DNA from 3 places in the Rhizobium sp. 10N414 genome. Region 3 is predicted to be linked to each of the others. Evidence: predicted binding sites of a transcription regulator. Region 3 holds the regulator's gene; each other region holds the start of a gene.
The links. Region 3 encodes PhoB, which activates phosphate uptake and scavenging genes when phosphate is short. Its sites were predicted from a motif close to TGTCATNNANCTGTCAT; they were not measured.

Region 1 (4,846 bases), on a different contig from region 3:
CATTGCTTGGCTGGCGCGCCGCAGCCCGCGGGTGAATTCGCCAGCCTTGCGGCTCGCAATCGGCAACATCCACCGGCCTGGCGCACTGACGCCCTCCGTCGTCCTGTCTCTCGGTCTTGGCCTCGCACTACTCGTGACGCTCACCCTCATCGACGGCAACATGCGCCAGCAACTGACCGGGCGCATGTCCGCCGGCGCGCCGAATTTTTTCTTCGTGGACATTCAGGGGTCGGAACTCGAGACATTTCGCAGCGTCGTCAAAGCCGGTTCGCCGGATGGCAAACTGGTCGAAGTGCCGATGCTGCGCGGCCGGATCCTCGCCTTTAACGGCGAGGACGTTACCAAGCGCAAGGTTCCGCCCGGCGGCCAGTGGGTGCTGCGTGGCGACCGCGGCATCACTTATTCGGAAGCGCTGCCGGAAAATGCATCGCTGACCGAGGGATCATGGTGGCCGAAGGACTATAGCGGCGAACCGCTCGTCTCCTTCTCTGCCGAGGAGGCAAATGAACTCGGCCTGAAGATCGGTGACACCGTCACCGTCAACGTGCTCGGCCGCAACATCACCGCGAGGATTGCGAGCCTGCGCAAGGTCGAGTGGGAGTCGCTTTCCATCAACTTCGTGATGATCTTCTCGCCGAATACATTTCGCGGCGCCCCGCACGCCTGGCTCGCGACGCTCACCGACCCGACGGCGACCTCTGGCCAGGAGGCCGCGATCTTGAAGTCCGTTACAAACACGTATCCGACCATCACAAGCGTGCGGGTCAAGGACGCGATCGACATCGTCAACACGCTGGTGGCGCAGTTGGCGACTGCGATCCGCGCCGCTGCCTCCGTTGCGCTGATCGCCTCGGTCCTGGTTCTGGCCGGCGCGCTGGCCGCCGGTAACCGCGCCCGTACCCATGACGCGGTCGTCCTCAAGACACTCGGCGCGACGAGGCGAATGCTGATCCGTGCCTTCTGCTACGAATATTTGATCCTTGGGGCGGCGACCGCAGTCTTCGCCCTTTTTGCCGGCGGCGTTGCGGCCTGGTTCATCACCGCCCGGATCATGCGCATCCCCTCGCACTTCCTGCCCGATGTTGCCGGCCTGACACTTGTGACGGCTCTGGTTCTGACCGTTGGTATCGGACTCATCGGCACCTGGCGCATCCTCGGCCAGAAAGCGGCACCCGTTTTGCGCGAACTCTGATTGATCAAACGGAGAAATTTCCTTCACCTTACGGCGATTTAACCCGATCGCGGGTTGCAAGGGCCTTGTTTGCGAAAGCCGAAAGGCTCATATTGTGTGCAGGCATGCTGGGCTCCGCAGCGGCGCCCGGGTCGTTGACCCGCCACCGTGTCCACACCGGAGCTTATAAGAGGAAACTATGGCTGACCTTCGTAATTACCAAGGCCGCGTACAGACTGGCGAGATGATCGACCAGGGCCTGCGCAGCTATATGCTCAAGGTCTACAACCTGATGGCGCTGGGTTTGGCGATCACGGGTGTAGCCGCCTATCTGGGCTTCAATTTCGCCGTCCAGGACGGCCAGCTGACGCAGTTTGGCGTATTGCTTTTCCAGTCGCCGCTCCGTTGGGTGATCATCCTTGCACCGCTGGCTGCCGTGTTCTTCCTGAGCTTCAGGATTAACCGGATGAGCGTTGCCGCCGCGCAGACGACCTTCTGGGTCTACGCCGCGCTGGTGGGCCTGTCGCTTTCGTCGATCTTCCTGGTCTACACGCAGTCGAGCATCACGCAGACGTTCTTCGTGACGGCCGCCTCCTTTGGTGCGCTGTCGCTTTACGGCTACACGACCAAGCGTGATCTCTCCGCGATGGGCTCGTTCCTGATCATGGGTCTCTTCGGCCTGATCATCGCGTCGATCGTGAACATCTTCCTGGCATCGTCTGCCCTGCAGTTCGCGGTCTCCGTGATCGGCGTGCTGATCTTCGCAGGCCTTACCGCCTACGACACGCAGCGCATCAAGGAAATGTACTACGCAGCAGACGGCGCGGATGTTGCCGGCCGCAAGGCAATCATGGGCGCACTGACCCTGTATCTGGACTTCATCAACCTCTTCATGTTCCTCCTGCAGTTCATGGGCGACCGCAAATAAGGAACAGGAACGTTATCGAAAAAGGCGGCTTCGGCCGCCTTTTTTGTTGCTCGATCATGCCGAGGATGATTTCTGGAAGAGTCCATCGTCATATCTGCCGGCCGACCGAATGCCCATCTTCCTCCGCGACGCTTCCTCATCCGATCTCCCTGCCATCACGGCCATCTATCGCGAATCCGTACTGAACGGTGTCGCAAGCTACGAGATCGTCCCACCGGACGAGAGCGAGATGGCGGCACGATTTTCCGCAATCACGGGCCAGAGCTACCCCTACATCGCCGCGATCGATGAGAATGGCGGGCTGCTTGGTTACGCCTACGCCTCGGCCTTCCGCACGCGGCCGGCCTATCGCTGGATGGTCGAGGATTCGATCTACCTGGCGCCGGAAGCGCGCGGCAAAGGAATTGGAAGGCTGCTGCTCGCCGAACTGATCCAACGCTGCACCGATCTCGGCTTTCGCCAGATGGTGGCCGTGATCGGCGGCGCGCATCCGGCATCCATTGCCCTGCATCAGACATTGGGCTTTGCAGAAACCGGCCGACTCAAGGCAACAGGCTACAAGCACGGTCGCTGGCTCGACACGATGATCATGCAGCGTGCCCTGGGTGATGGGGCGGCGACCGACCCCGATGCCTCGACCTATCCAGGCACGCTGTTCAAGGCCTGAGCTCGAGCTACTTCTCGACCAGCTTCAACGCCTTGTTGAAGACCTTCAGAACCTGGGGGAGTTCGTGCCCACGCTTCAGGATAACGCCGTGCGTATTGATAACGGAATAAGCACCCTGCTTGGCAGTGAGCTTCGGATTCTTCTCGATGCGAAAGAGTGGCATTTCACCTGATCGCTTGAAAACGGAGAAGACGGCACGATCCTTCAGATGATCGATCGCATAGTCCCGCCACTCGCCCTCGCCGACCATGCGGCCATAAATCCATAAAATCGCGTCGAGCTCGCGTCGGTGGAATGTGACCGGCGCTGGATCCTTGCTCTGCTTGTATTCCTTGAGATCTACGACGACTGAGGAACTGTTGTCGGCTGACCGGCTCTCGCCGCGCCGCAAATCCGGCTGATCTGTCATCAGTCTCCCTGTGCCTCCGCTTGTGACGGGTACATGACAGTTTGCCTTAGCGTTTACAAATTGCAAGCGGGCGATCAGTCACATTAATCATAGTCTGTGCAATCTCCCGAGCGCCGCAATTCAGTCAAAACAGCGCCTCATTTGGAGGAGAAATTCCCTCACGACTGCGCCGCGGGGCCGTTCGGACCCGCGTCGCACCTGATTTGCGCATGATCTTTTTGCCGGATTTGGTCTGCTGAAAAGGTTTTGTGCGAGTTTGGCGCCAGCGCGCCAAAGGGCCCGGCTGACCGTATCGACCTTAACCCCAGCCCCGAATACGATCAGCCGGGCCGCCCCGTTTTCCATCCGCAAGGCAGATGAAACGGTCAGATATTCTTCCCAGCCATGACGACCGTCGCTCCGAGAATCGCCGATGGATTGCCGTCGGCGGTGGAGGATTGAAGTAGAATCGCGCAGCCCTCAAGATCCGGCTTCTGCATCACGCTGGCCGGCAGCGTCAAGCTCGTTTCCTTGCCCTCCCACATGCCGACGGTTTCGACATCGGCAACGCTGTTCAGATAAGCAATCTTCTGACCGCTGTTTTCGCCCTTCTCGACCTCGATGGTCTTCTCCCGGTTGAAATAGACCATGACGACATTGGCTTTGCCCTGGCCCGCGCCAATCTTGATCTCGAGTTGGTCGTCGCGCATCTGTGCGGTGACCGGCACCGACAATCCCTTGCCTTCGGCTGCATAGCTATCGATCTTCTTATTGATCGCGCCCAGATCGGCCCCTGCCACATGGTCACGACCATTGACGATAACCTGCGGCGTATAGACATTGGCGCGGCCCATGGTCTGCGCGTAGCCATACTGGCGCTCGGTGTTTTCCTTCGAACTCAGCGTATCGGCCCAGCCCATGTAGTTCCAGTAGTCGACGTGATAAGCGAGGGCGATAACGCCGCCAGCCTCGACAATCTTGCGGAAAGCCGCATCGGCTGGAGGACAAGAAGAACATCCCTGCGAGGTGAAGAGTTCGACCACGCCTTTTGGCGCGTCCTGGGCAAACAGTGGGCCGGCAAGCGCCACACCTGCAACCAGAGAAATCAGAAACCGCGGGGACATTCACTGCACCTTTTCTTCAGCAACCACCGCCACCCTTCGCCGCAGGTTCCGATGTCTGAACGTAGAGATAATGGTTCTCGATCTAAACGGAAAGTCACGAAGGGGTGAGACCAAGCTTCGGAGAAGCCAAGCTGAAACACATCAGCGTGACTGGCCATCTAATACCTCGTGCTCAAACAAAAAGACCGCCGGAAATCTCTTTCCGGCGGTCATTGTCATGCAAGTCTGTTAACAATCAGGCAGCGAGATCGCGCAGAACCGTCTGCAGGATGCCACCGTTGTTGAGGTAGACCACTTCGTCGAGCGTATCGACGCGCGACAGCAGCGGAACTTCCTTCACGGTGCCGTCCCCGTAGGTGATCTTTGCAATCTTCTTTTCGCGCGGCTTGATGTTCTCGAGACCTTCGATGGTGACCATCTCGTCACCCTTCAGGCCGAGGCTCTGCCACGTCGTGCCCTCTTCGAAGACGAAGGGGATGACGCCCATGCCGACGAGGTTCGAGCGGTGGATACGCTCGAAGGACTGTGCGATGACCGCCTTGACGCCGAGCAGGTTGGTGCCCTTCGC
Region 2 (4,846 bases), on a different contig from region 3:
GTGCCATGGCTTCTGGAGCCTAGGCATCATGGCCGGCAGCCTGCTTGGTTCGGGAATGGTGGCGATTGCCGTGCCGGCCGAATGGGCGATCATGGCGGCAGCCTTCGTCGTTTTGCCGTTTGCCATAGTGGCAAGTCTCCGCCTGCCGCCCGATCGCGAAGCTGGCGCGGCTCCGCCGCATATGCCGTTCAAGCTGCCAAGCAGCGCGCTTCTCGGCATCTGCGCCTTCGTCTTCGGGATTACGATGACCGAAGGAGCGATCGCCGACTGGTCTGCCGTCTATCTCAAGGACGTTTTCCAGACCGACGGCATGATGACCGGTATCGGATATACGATTTTCGCCATGATGGTGGCGGTGGGCCGTTTCAGCGGCGACCATCTGAAACAGCGCCTCGGGGCGATTTCACTGGCCCGGGGCTGCGGCGCGGCTTCGCTGGTGGGCATGCTCATGGTCGTCTTTGCCTGGCATAGCCTGGTGACGCTGGCGGGCTTTGCACTGGTTGGGATCGGTGTGTCGGTCGGCTTTCCGTTGGCTGTTACCGCGGCGGCAAGCCTCAGGGATCGACCGGCGGCCGCCAATGTCGCGATCCTATCCTTCATGGCACTGACCGGCTTTCTGATCGGACCGCCTCTGATCGGTTTTATCGCGGAGGTATCAGGGCTACGGGTCGGATTGGCGGTCTTGCTGGTACCTCTCGCGGTCAGCCTGGCCTTTACGCGAATGTTGAAGGCAAGTTTCTGACGTTTTTCTTCTGTGGGTTTGTGCGGGCGTGTTGCCAAAGACACGGCCAAACCTGCTAGGACGCCGTGTTTGATTGAAAGAGGAATGTGACATTGCAGGTTGGTATCGATATGGGATCGGCGTCGGGAGGCAATCCGGCCACGCTCGATATCGAAGAGCTTCTGGCTACCCGTCTTCTGGTGCAGGGCAATTCCGGCTCCGGCAAGTCGCATCTGCTCCGCCGTCTGCTGGAGCAATCAGCGCAGTGGGTGCAGCAGGTCATCATTGATCCCGAAGGTGATTTCGTCACACTGTCGGACAAGTTCGGCCACGTCGTCGTCGACGGCGAGCGCACCGAGGCCGAATTGGCCGGTATTGCCAATCGTATCCGCCAGCATCGCGTCTCCTGCGTTCTGACCCTCGAGGGTCTCGATATCGAGCAGCAGATGCGCGCCGCAGCCGCTTTCCTCAACGGCATGTTCGATGCCGACCGTGAATACTGGTATCCGGTTCTCGTCGTGGTCGACGAGGCGCAGATGTTTGCGCCTTCGGTCGGCGGCGACGTCTCGGAAGATGCCCGCAAGATGTCGCTTGGCGCCATGACGAACCTGATGTGCCGCGGCCGCAAGCGCGGTCTTGCCGGCGTGATCGCGACGCAGCGCCTGGCAAAGCTTGCCAAGAACGTGGCCGCGGAAGCCTCGAACTTTCTGATGGGGCGCACCTTCCTCGACATCGACATGGCGCGTGCTGCCGATCTGCTCGGGATGGATCGCAGGCAGGCGGAAATGTTCCGCGACCTGAAGCGTGGCAATTTCGTTGCGCTTGGGCCGGCCTTGTCCCGCCGCCCGCTGCCGATCCAGATCGGTAATGTCGAGACCTCGGCGCGTTCGTCGAGCCCCAAGCTCATGCCGCTGCCGGACGCACCGCAGGACGTCGAAGACCTGATCTTCACCCCGGATCCGGAAGAATTTCAGCGGCCGATCGTTCGGCGCGCCGCGCCCGCACCACGGCCGACCACCGATATTCTCGCGGAGTTGTCGCGATCGGCTCCTGCTGCCTCGGCTCCGGTTTCGGAGACGCGTGCGCCTCAGCCCGAGCTGTCGGTCGAGGAACGGGAGGAGCGGCTGACGGCGGTGCTCAACGAAATACTGGACGATCCGAGCTCCGGATTCCGAACAGATTCCGTGCTTTACCAGGAGTTCCTGGTGCGACTTCGCATGCGCCGGGTTCCAGGTGCTCCGATGTCTTTGTCGGAGTTCCGACGCCGCGTGGCGATTTCGCGTTCCGGCGTAGGTGCGGCGACCGCAGAAACCGAGGCCTGGGGAATGGCGTTGTCGCTCTCTTCTGGCGTCACCGACGATCTTCAGGGTGTTTTCCTGATGTTGGCAAAAGCGGCAATTTGTGGCGAACCATGCCCCTCGGATGCACGGATTGCGCGCGCTTACGGCACCCACTCGGCCCGGCGTGCGAGACGTCTACTTGGCTATTTCGAGGAGCAGGGGACTGTGGTTGTGCACACGGACTTCTCGGGCAAGCGCATCGTCGCTTTCCCCGACATGAGTTGCCAGACCGCTCCCGGCGATGCCAATGCGCCTGATGTGGATGAGGTGCGCTCCGCAGCAGAATGACGGCCGAATTGACGGCAAATAGCGCGCGGACAATGTGCCCGGTTTATACTCGATCTCTAATGTCACACGAAGAAGTTGCTTTTGTCACAAGAGCTTCATTCGGTTGGTGGATAAGGCGCGCGACCCGTGCGGTCGATGCGGATTATCAAAAGGAGATCTCGGTCATGAGAAACAACGTTCGTCACCAGCTGCTGCGCCTTGTCGTCGGCGGCCTGCTTGCAACCGTTGCCCTTCAGCCTGGCTATGCCGATGATGCGGCGAACAAGCTTCTGGAACGTGCGGCAAGCGCGGATCTCAGCGCTCCCGGTGGCGCACGCCGCCTTTCCGGCGACATCACCGAGGCTTATCGCGCCGCGCTCATCGATACCCGCCCGAAGAACGTCATCCTCCTGATCGGCGACGGCATGGGCGACTCCGAGATCACCATCGCACGCAACTATGCGGTCGGCGCGGGCCAGTATTTCAAGGGCATCGATGCGCTTCCGGTCACCGGGCAATACACGCATTATTCGCTCGACAAGAAGACGGGCAAGCCGACCTATGTGACCGACTCTGCTGCCTCGGGCACCGCTTGGGCGACGGGCGTGAAGTCCTACAACGGCGCGATCGGCATCGACATTCATGAGAAGAGCCACGAAACGCTGATCGAAAAGGCAAAGGCTGCCGGTCTTGGCACAGGCAATGTCTCGACAGCCGAACTGCAGGATGCAACGCCAGCCGTGCAGATCGCGCACGTGACCCAGCGTAAGTGCTACAGTCCGGCATCCACCACAGAGAAGTGCCCGACGAACGCGCTTGAAAACGGCGGCAAAGGTTCGATCAGCGAGCAGTTGCTGAATACGCGCCCCGACGTGACACTCGGCGGGGGCGCAAAGAGCTTCGGCGAGACCGCCAAGGCCGGCGAATGGAAGGACAAGACGCTTCGCCAGCAGGCGGAGGAACGAGGCTACAAGATCGTCTCGAACCTTGACGAGCTCCAGGCCGTCAAGCAGGCGAACGACAGTGCGCCGGTACTCGGCCTGTTTGCCGAGGGCAATATGCCGGTTCGCTGGGAAGGCCCGAAGGCCAGCCATTACGGCAATGTCGAGAAGGAGCCGGTCGTCTGCAAGCCCAACGAGAAGCGCACGTCGGCAACCCCGACGTTGGCACAGATGACGGCCAAGGCGATCGAACTGCTCAGGACGAACGAGAAGGGCTTCTTCCTGCAGATCGAGGGAGCGTCGATCGACAAGCAGGATCATGCCGCCAACCCGTGCGGCCAGATCGGCGAAACGGTTGATCTCGATGAAGCCGTTCAGGAAGCGTTGAAGTTTGCGCAAGAAGCCGGCGACACGCTCGTCATCATCACCGCCGATCATGCGCACGCGAGCCAGATCATCGATGCCGACGCCAAGGCTCCGGGCTTGACGGAAGCGTTGATGACGAAGGACGGCGCCGTGATGGCCGTGAGCTACGGCAACTCCGACGATGCGGATGACCAGGGCCATACCGGCTCGCAGCTTCGCATTGCTGCTTACGGGCCGCGCGCTGCCAATGTCACTGGCCTGACGGACCAGACGGATCTGTTCTATACGATCAGCGACGCGCTCGGCCTGAAGACCGAGACGGCCAGCGCCAAGTAGGCCGCGTCGGCGAATGCCACGGGCGAAAACGTGGAATTGTGATTGACATTCCAGCGACTTCGCCCTAAAGACCGCCCCAGCACCGGGCAGAGATGTCCGGTGTTTCATTTGACATGTCCCGTGGATTTGTCCTGTTCGCGTAATGGGATGATCCTGTCGGATCCTCGAAAGAAGATCAAAGGAGGGCGTGTTTCCTTCACGCGGTTTGGCAACAGACCGTTCTAACTTTCTGAAAGGAAATACGATGAGCAAGCGCGAATCGTCCAAGTACAAGATTGACCGCCGTATGGGCGAAAACATCTGGGGCCGTCCTAAGTCCCCGGTGAACCGCCGCGAATACGGCCCGGGCCAGCACGGTCAGCGCCGCAAGGGCAAGCTTTCTGACTTCGGTGTGCAGCTGCGCGCCAAGCAGAAGCTCAAGGGTTACTACGGTGACCTGCGCGAGAAGCAGTTCCGCGCGATCTTCGCTGAAGCCGACCGCCGCAAGGGCGATACCTCGGAAAACCTGATCGGTCTTCTGGAGTCTCGTCTTGACGCGATCGTTTATCGCGCCAAGTTCGTTCCGACCGTTTTCGCTGCTCGCCAGTTCGTCAATCACGGCCACGTGACCGTGAACGGCGTCCGCGTAAACATCGGTTCTTACCGTTGCAAGGCTGGCGACGTCATCGAGGTTCGTCAGAAGTCGAAGCAGCTCGTTTCCGTTCTGGAATCTGTTGGCTTGGCTGAACGCGACGTTCCGGACTACATCGAAGCTGACCATAACAAGATGGTTGCTACCTTCGCTCGTGTTCCGGCGCTCGGCGACGTACCGTATCCGGTCGTCATGGAGCCGCATCTGGTGGTCGAATTCTATTCGCGTTAATCGCGAGGCGTTT
Region 3 (4,846 bases):
ACCCTGCTTGCAGACGCCAACGTTGACTCCGCCAACAAGGGTCAGATTGACCTCAAGGTCGACGAGAAGAACCGCAAGGTGAACGACAGGCAGGTTGGCTGGATGAACCAGCTGGCGGAAACCGGTGCGCTGCACAAGAAATTCAACACCGGGCTCTTCGTCAACGGCAACTCCAGCCGTCCCGAGGCCGCCGGTCTTGGTGTCGCCCTGGTTGGCTCGCTTTATCTGATGTTGATCGTGCTCGTCCTTTCCCTGCCGATCGGCGTTGCCGCTTCGATTTACCTCGAGGAATTTGCACCGAAGAACAAGCTGACGGACCTGATCGAGGTCAACATCAACAACCTCGCGGCGGTTCCCTCCATCGTCTACGGTCTGCTCGGTCTTGCTGTTTTCATCAACTTCGCCGGCTTGCCGCGTTCAGCGTCGCTGGTTGGTGGTCTGGTACTGACCCTGATGACCTTGCCCACGATCATCATCGCGACCCGCGCAGCGCTTCGCGCCGTCCCGCCATCGATCCGCTCGGCCGCGCTCGGCCTCGGCGCCTCCAAGATGCAGATGGTCTTCCACCACGTCCTGCCGCTTGCGATGCCCGGCATCCTGACCGGCACGATTATCGGTCTGGCGCACGCGCTCGGGGAGACGGCGCCGCTGCTTTTGATCGGCATGGTCGCTTTCGTCGCGAATGCTCCGGCGACGCCCATGGAGCCTTCGACGGCCCTGCCGGTGCAGGTCTACATGTGGGCCAATGAAGCCGAGCGCGCCTTCGTCGAGCGGACCTCCGGCGCCATTATCGTCCTGCTCCTATTCCTGATCCTCATGAACCTCGGAGCCATCCTCTTGCGTCGTCGCTTTGAGCGCCGCTGGTAAACGGAGTAAACATTATGAACATGTTGACGGAAGCAGCAGTTGAGAAAGCGGTTGATCAGAAGATGAACACCATTCCCTACAAGATGATCGGCCAGGACGTCTCCGTTTACTACGGCGAGAAGCGCGCGCTGTTCGACGTGAAGCTGAACATCCGTGAAAACACGGTGACCGCCCTGATTGGCCCATCCGGTTGCGGCAAGTCCACCTTCCTGCGCAGCCTGAACCGCATGAACGACACGATCGACGGTTGCCGCGTCACTGGCAAGATCACGCTCGATGGCGAAGATATCTACGATCCGGATATCGACGTTGTGGAGCTTCGCGCGCGTGTAGGCATGGTGTTCCAGAAGCCCAACCCGTTCCCGAAGACGATCTACGAAAACGTCGCCTACGGTCCGCGTATCCATGGGCTCGCCAAGTCGAAGGCCGACATGGACCAGATCGTCGAACACAGCCTGCAGCGCGCCGGCCTCTGGAATGAGGTGAAGGATCGCGTTCACGAAGCTGGCACCGGTCTTTCCGGTGGTCAGCAGCAGCGCCTCTGCATCGCCCGCGCCGTCGCCGTCAGCCCCGAAGTCATCCTGATGGACGAGCCATGCTCGGCACTCGATCCGATTGCAACGGCCAAGGTCGAGGAGCTCATCCACGAGCTCCGCGAGAACTACACGATTGTCATCGTGACGCACTCGATGCAGCAGGCCGCCCGTGTTTCGCAGCGCACAGCCATGTTCCACCTTGGCAACCTCGTCGAGGAGAATGACACCGACAAGATGTTCACCAACCCGGACGATCCGCGCACCCAGGACTACATCATGGGCCGCTTCGGTTGATCGGCCGTCTCGGTAGCACTTACGATATTCAAGGATGAGCCCTATGGCATCGACACATATCTTTTCTGCCTACGACGATGATTTGAAGTTCCTGTCCCGCCGTATCTCGGAAATGGGCGGCTTGGCCGAGCAGATGGTCTCGGATGCCGTACGCGCGCTCGTAAACGGCGATACGGCTCTTGCCCAGAAGGTCATCTCGGACGATGTGATCCTCGACCACGCGGAGCGCGAGATCGGCGACAAGGCGATCGTCACGATCGCCCGCCGCCAGCCCATGGCGGCCGATCTTCGCGAGATCATGGGCTCCATCCGCATCGCGGCAGACCTGGAGCGCGTCGGCGACCTGGGCAAGAACACTGCCAAGCGCGTCATTGCCGTACAGAGCGCCGGCGTGCCGCGCAAGCTCGCCCGCGGCCTCGAGCACCTGTCCGAGCTCGCCCTCGTCCAACTCAAGGAAGTCCTCGACGTCTACACGAGCCGTGCTGCCGACAAAGCAAAATCGGTCCGTGAGCGCGACGAGGAAATCGACGCGATGTACACCTCGCTGTTCCGTGAAATGCTCACCTACATGATGGAAGATCCGCGCAACATCACCAGCTGCACGCATCTTCTGTTCTGCGCCAAGAACATCGAGCGCATCGGCGACCACGCCACCAACATTGCCGAAACGATCTACTACATGGCCACCGGTGCCCAGCCGGAAGGCGAACGTCCGAAGGACGATACCGCCAACACCGTCGGCGCAGTCACTGAATAGTCATTCCGCGACCGCGCCCCCAGGAGACCGAAACGAATGATCCCTAAAGTAGCTGTCGTTGAAGACGAAGAAGCGCTGAGCGTGCTTCTCCGCTATAACCTTGAGGCCGAAGGCTTTGAGGTCGATACCATCCTGCGCGGCGACGAGGCCGAGATCCGGCTTCAGGAACGCACGCCGGACCTTCTCATCCTCGATTGGATGTTGCCGGGCGTGTCTGGCATCGAGCTCTGCCGCCGCCTGCGCATGCGGCCGGAAACCGAGCGCCTGCCGATCATCATGCTGACCGCCCGTGGCGAGGAAAGCGAACGGGTTCGCGGCCTCTCGACCGGTGCTGACGATTACGTCGTCAAGCCGTTCTCGACGCCGGAGCTTGTCGCTCGCGTCAAGGCGATGCTGCGTCGTGCCAAGCCCGAGGTGCTCTCGACGCTGCTGAAGTGCGGCGATATCGAGCTGGATCGCGAGACGCACCGCGTTCACCGCAAGAGCCGCGAAGTCCGCCTCGGCCCGACCGAATTCCGCCTTCTCGAGTTCTTGATGGCATCGCCCGGCCGCGTCTTCTCGCGCTCGCAGTTGCTCGACGGCGTCTGGGGTCACGACATCTATGTCGACGAGCGTACTGTTGACGTCCATGTCGGCCGCCTGCGCAAGGCTTTGAACTTGCCCAACATGCAGGACGTCATCCGCACCGTGCGCGGTGCCGGCTATTCGATGGAAGCCTGATCCTTTCAGGCGAGAGCCTGAGAGGTCTTTCCCTTACAACGAAAAACGGGCCCGCGAGGGCCCGTTTTCTTTATTCCTTATCCGGCTTCCGGGTCAGGCGACCCGGTTAGCGGCCTTGCGGCGCTCGTTGACCGGCTGGTAGGCCATGCGCTGATGATACGTGCAATACGGGGAAGAGTCCGGGGACTCGCAACCGCAGAAGTGGAAGTCGTCATTGAGCGGATCGCCGACCGGCCACTTGCAGGTGCGCTCGGTGAGCTCGGTGAGGCCAAGGCGGCGAGAAATCGGAACGATTACATTTGCGGCCGGACGGAAGCGGACTTCCTCCACCGTATCGATTTCGATCTCTTCCTTGAGCATCGTCGCGCCCTGTTGGCGGGTAACGGTGCGTGTGGTGATCCGCGAGGCGTAGTTCGTGGCGCGGGGCGCCGAAGTCGTGCGCTTGGGGGTTCTGACGGTGGTCGTCGAACCGCCGGCCTTGGCACGGCCGGGCAGACTCAAACGATGGACTTTACCAATGACGGCGTTACGACTTACACCGCCAAGTTGTGCTGCGATCTGGCTGGCGCTCAGGCCTTCGGACCACAGCTTCTTCAGTTTTTCAACGCGCTCGTCTGTCCAGTTCATGCCCCTGTCTCCGCCTTATTAGCGTTGGTGTAGGCAGAATCCTTCACCGTTGCCACGGACGTATCCGAGGCAAGAAACGCTTACTCAAATTTTGGTGACTAGTTCCGCCGCATGCAGCCTAGTAATTGAGTTTTAACCTAGTGTGAGGCCGACTCCGTGACAAGAGTCGGTTGAATCTCGGGGAATCGATTTTCAAGTTTTCCCCAACTTGCTGGGCGTGAGAGTCATTTATGCAACATAGTTGTTGATAGGTCGAGCGCCTCGGGATGGCTGCTTGACGCATGCAGCGAAACCTCAGTTTTGTTGACATTGCAGTGCGAAAAGTAAATAGTGCTGCTCGCCGCCGAAAGGCGGCATTTTTAATTTTCCGGACCTGCTTTCCTTAGCCGGAGTCCGGCTGCTGATGATTGCTGATAGGAGATCGCGCCATGGCTGAAGCCGCGCTTTACGACACCTACTCTCGTGCCCCGCTGCGGTTCGAGCGAGGAGAAGGCGTGTGGCTGATCAGCGAAACGGGCGAGCGATATCTTGATTTCGGCGCGGGCGTTGCCGTCACCTCCGTTGGCCACAGCCATCCGCATGTGGTTGGCGCGCTGAAGGAGCAGGCCGACAAGGTCTGGCATCTGTCCAACATCTATGAGATCCCGGGTCAGGAAACACTGGCAAAGCGGCTGACCGATGCGACCTTCGCCGATAAGGTGTTCTTCACGAACTCCGGCGCGGAAGCCTTGGAATGCGCGATCAAGACCGCGCGCCGCTATCAGTTTTCCAAGGGCCATCCCGAGCGGTTCCATATTATCACCTTTGAAGGCGCCTTCCATGGCCGTACGCTGGCGACGATTGCCGCCGGTGGCCAGGAGAAATACCTCGAAGGCTTCGGTCCCAAGGCGCCTGGCTTCGATCAGGTGCCGTTCGGTGATCTCGATGCAGTCCGCAGCGCCATCACAAATGAAACGGCCGCGATCCTCATCGAACCTATTCAGGGGGAAGGCGGCGTCCGCCCGGCGACGAACGAGTTCCTGAAGGCACTTCGCGCGATCTGCGA

Region 1: a site for PhoB is predicted at 3,198-3,214, ahead of AC1DE4_RS11795 (DUF2794 domain-containing protein). Genes of this name have one in related genera too.
Region 2: a site for PhoB is predicted at 2,432-2,448, ahead of phoA (alkaline phosphatase). Genes of this name have one in related genera too.

The regions. Positions count from the first base shown of each region.
Region 1 is NZ_JBFTIN010000010.1:27,383-32,228, forward strand. It holds gene AC1DE4_RS11780 (ABC transporter permease) at 1-1,192, shown strand, start outside; gene AC1DE4_RS11785 (Bax inhibitor-1/YccA family protein) at 1,371-2,099, shown strand; gene AC1DE4_RS11790 (GNAT family N-acetyltransferase) at 2,209-2,766, shown strand; gene AC1DE4_RS11795 (DUF2794 domain-containing protein) at 2,774-3,175, opposite strand; gene AC1DE4_RS11800 (DUF1223 domain-containing protein) at 3,541-4,278, opposite strand; gene acnA (aconitate hydratase AcnA) at 4,514-4,846, opposite strand, start outside.
Region 2 is NZ_JBFTIN010000003.1:50,381-55,226, forward strand. It holds gene AC1DE4_RS05220 (MFS transporter) at 1-742, shown strand, start outside; gene AC1DE4_RS05225 (helicase HerA domain-containing protein) at 835-2,349, shown strand; gene phoA (alkaline phosphatase) at 2,514-3,971, shown strand; gene rpsD (30S ribosomal protein S4) at 4,216-4,833, shown strand.
Region 3 is NZ_JBFTIN010000001.1:141,678-146,523, reverse strand. It holds gene pstA (phosphate ABC transporter permease PstA) at 1-867, shown strand, start outside; gene pstB (phosphate ABC transporter ATP-binding protein PstB) at 882-1,697, shown strand; gene phoU (phosphate signaling complex protein PhoU) at 1,741-2,454, shown strand; gene phoB (phosphate regulon transcriptional regulator PhoB) at 2,491-3,174, shown strand; gene AC1DE4_RS00745 (GcrA family cell cycle regulator) at 3,268-3,801, opposite strand; gene AC1DE4_RS00740 (aspartate aminotransferase family protein) at 4,230-4,846, shown strand, end outside.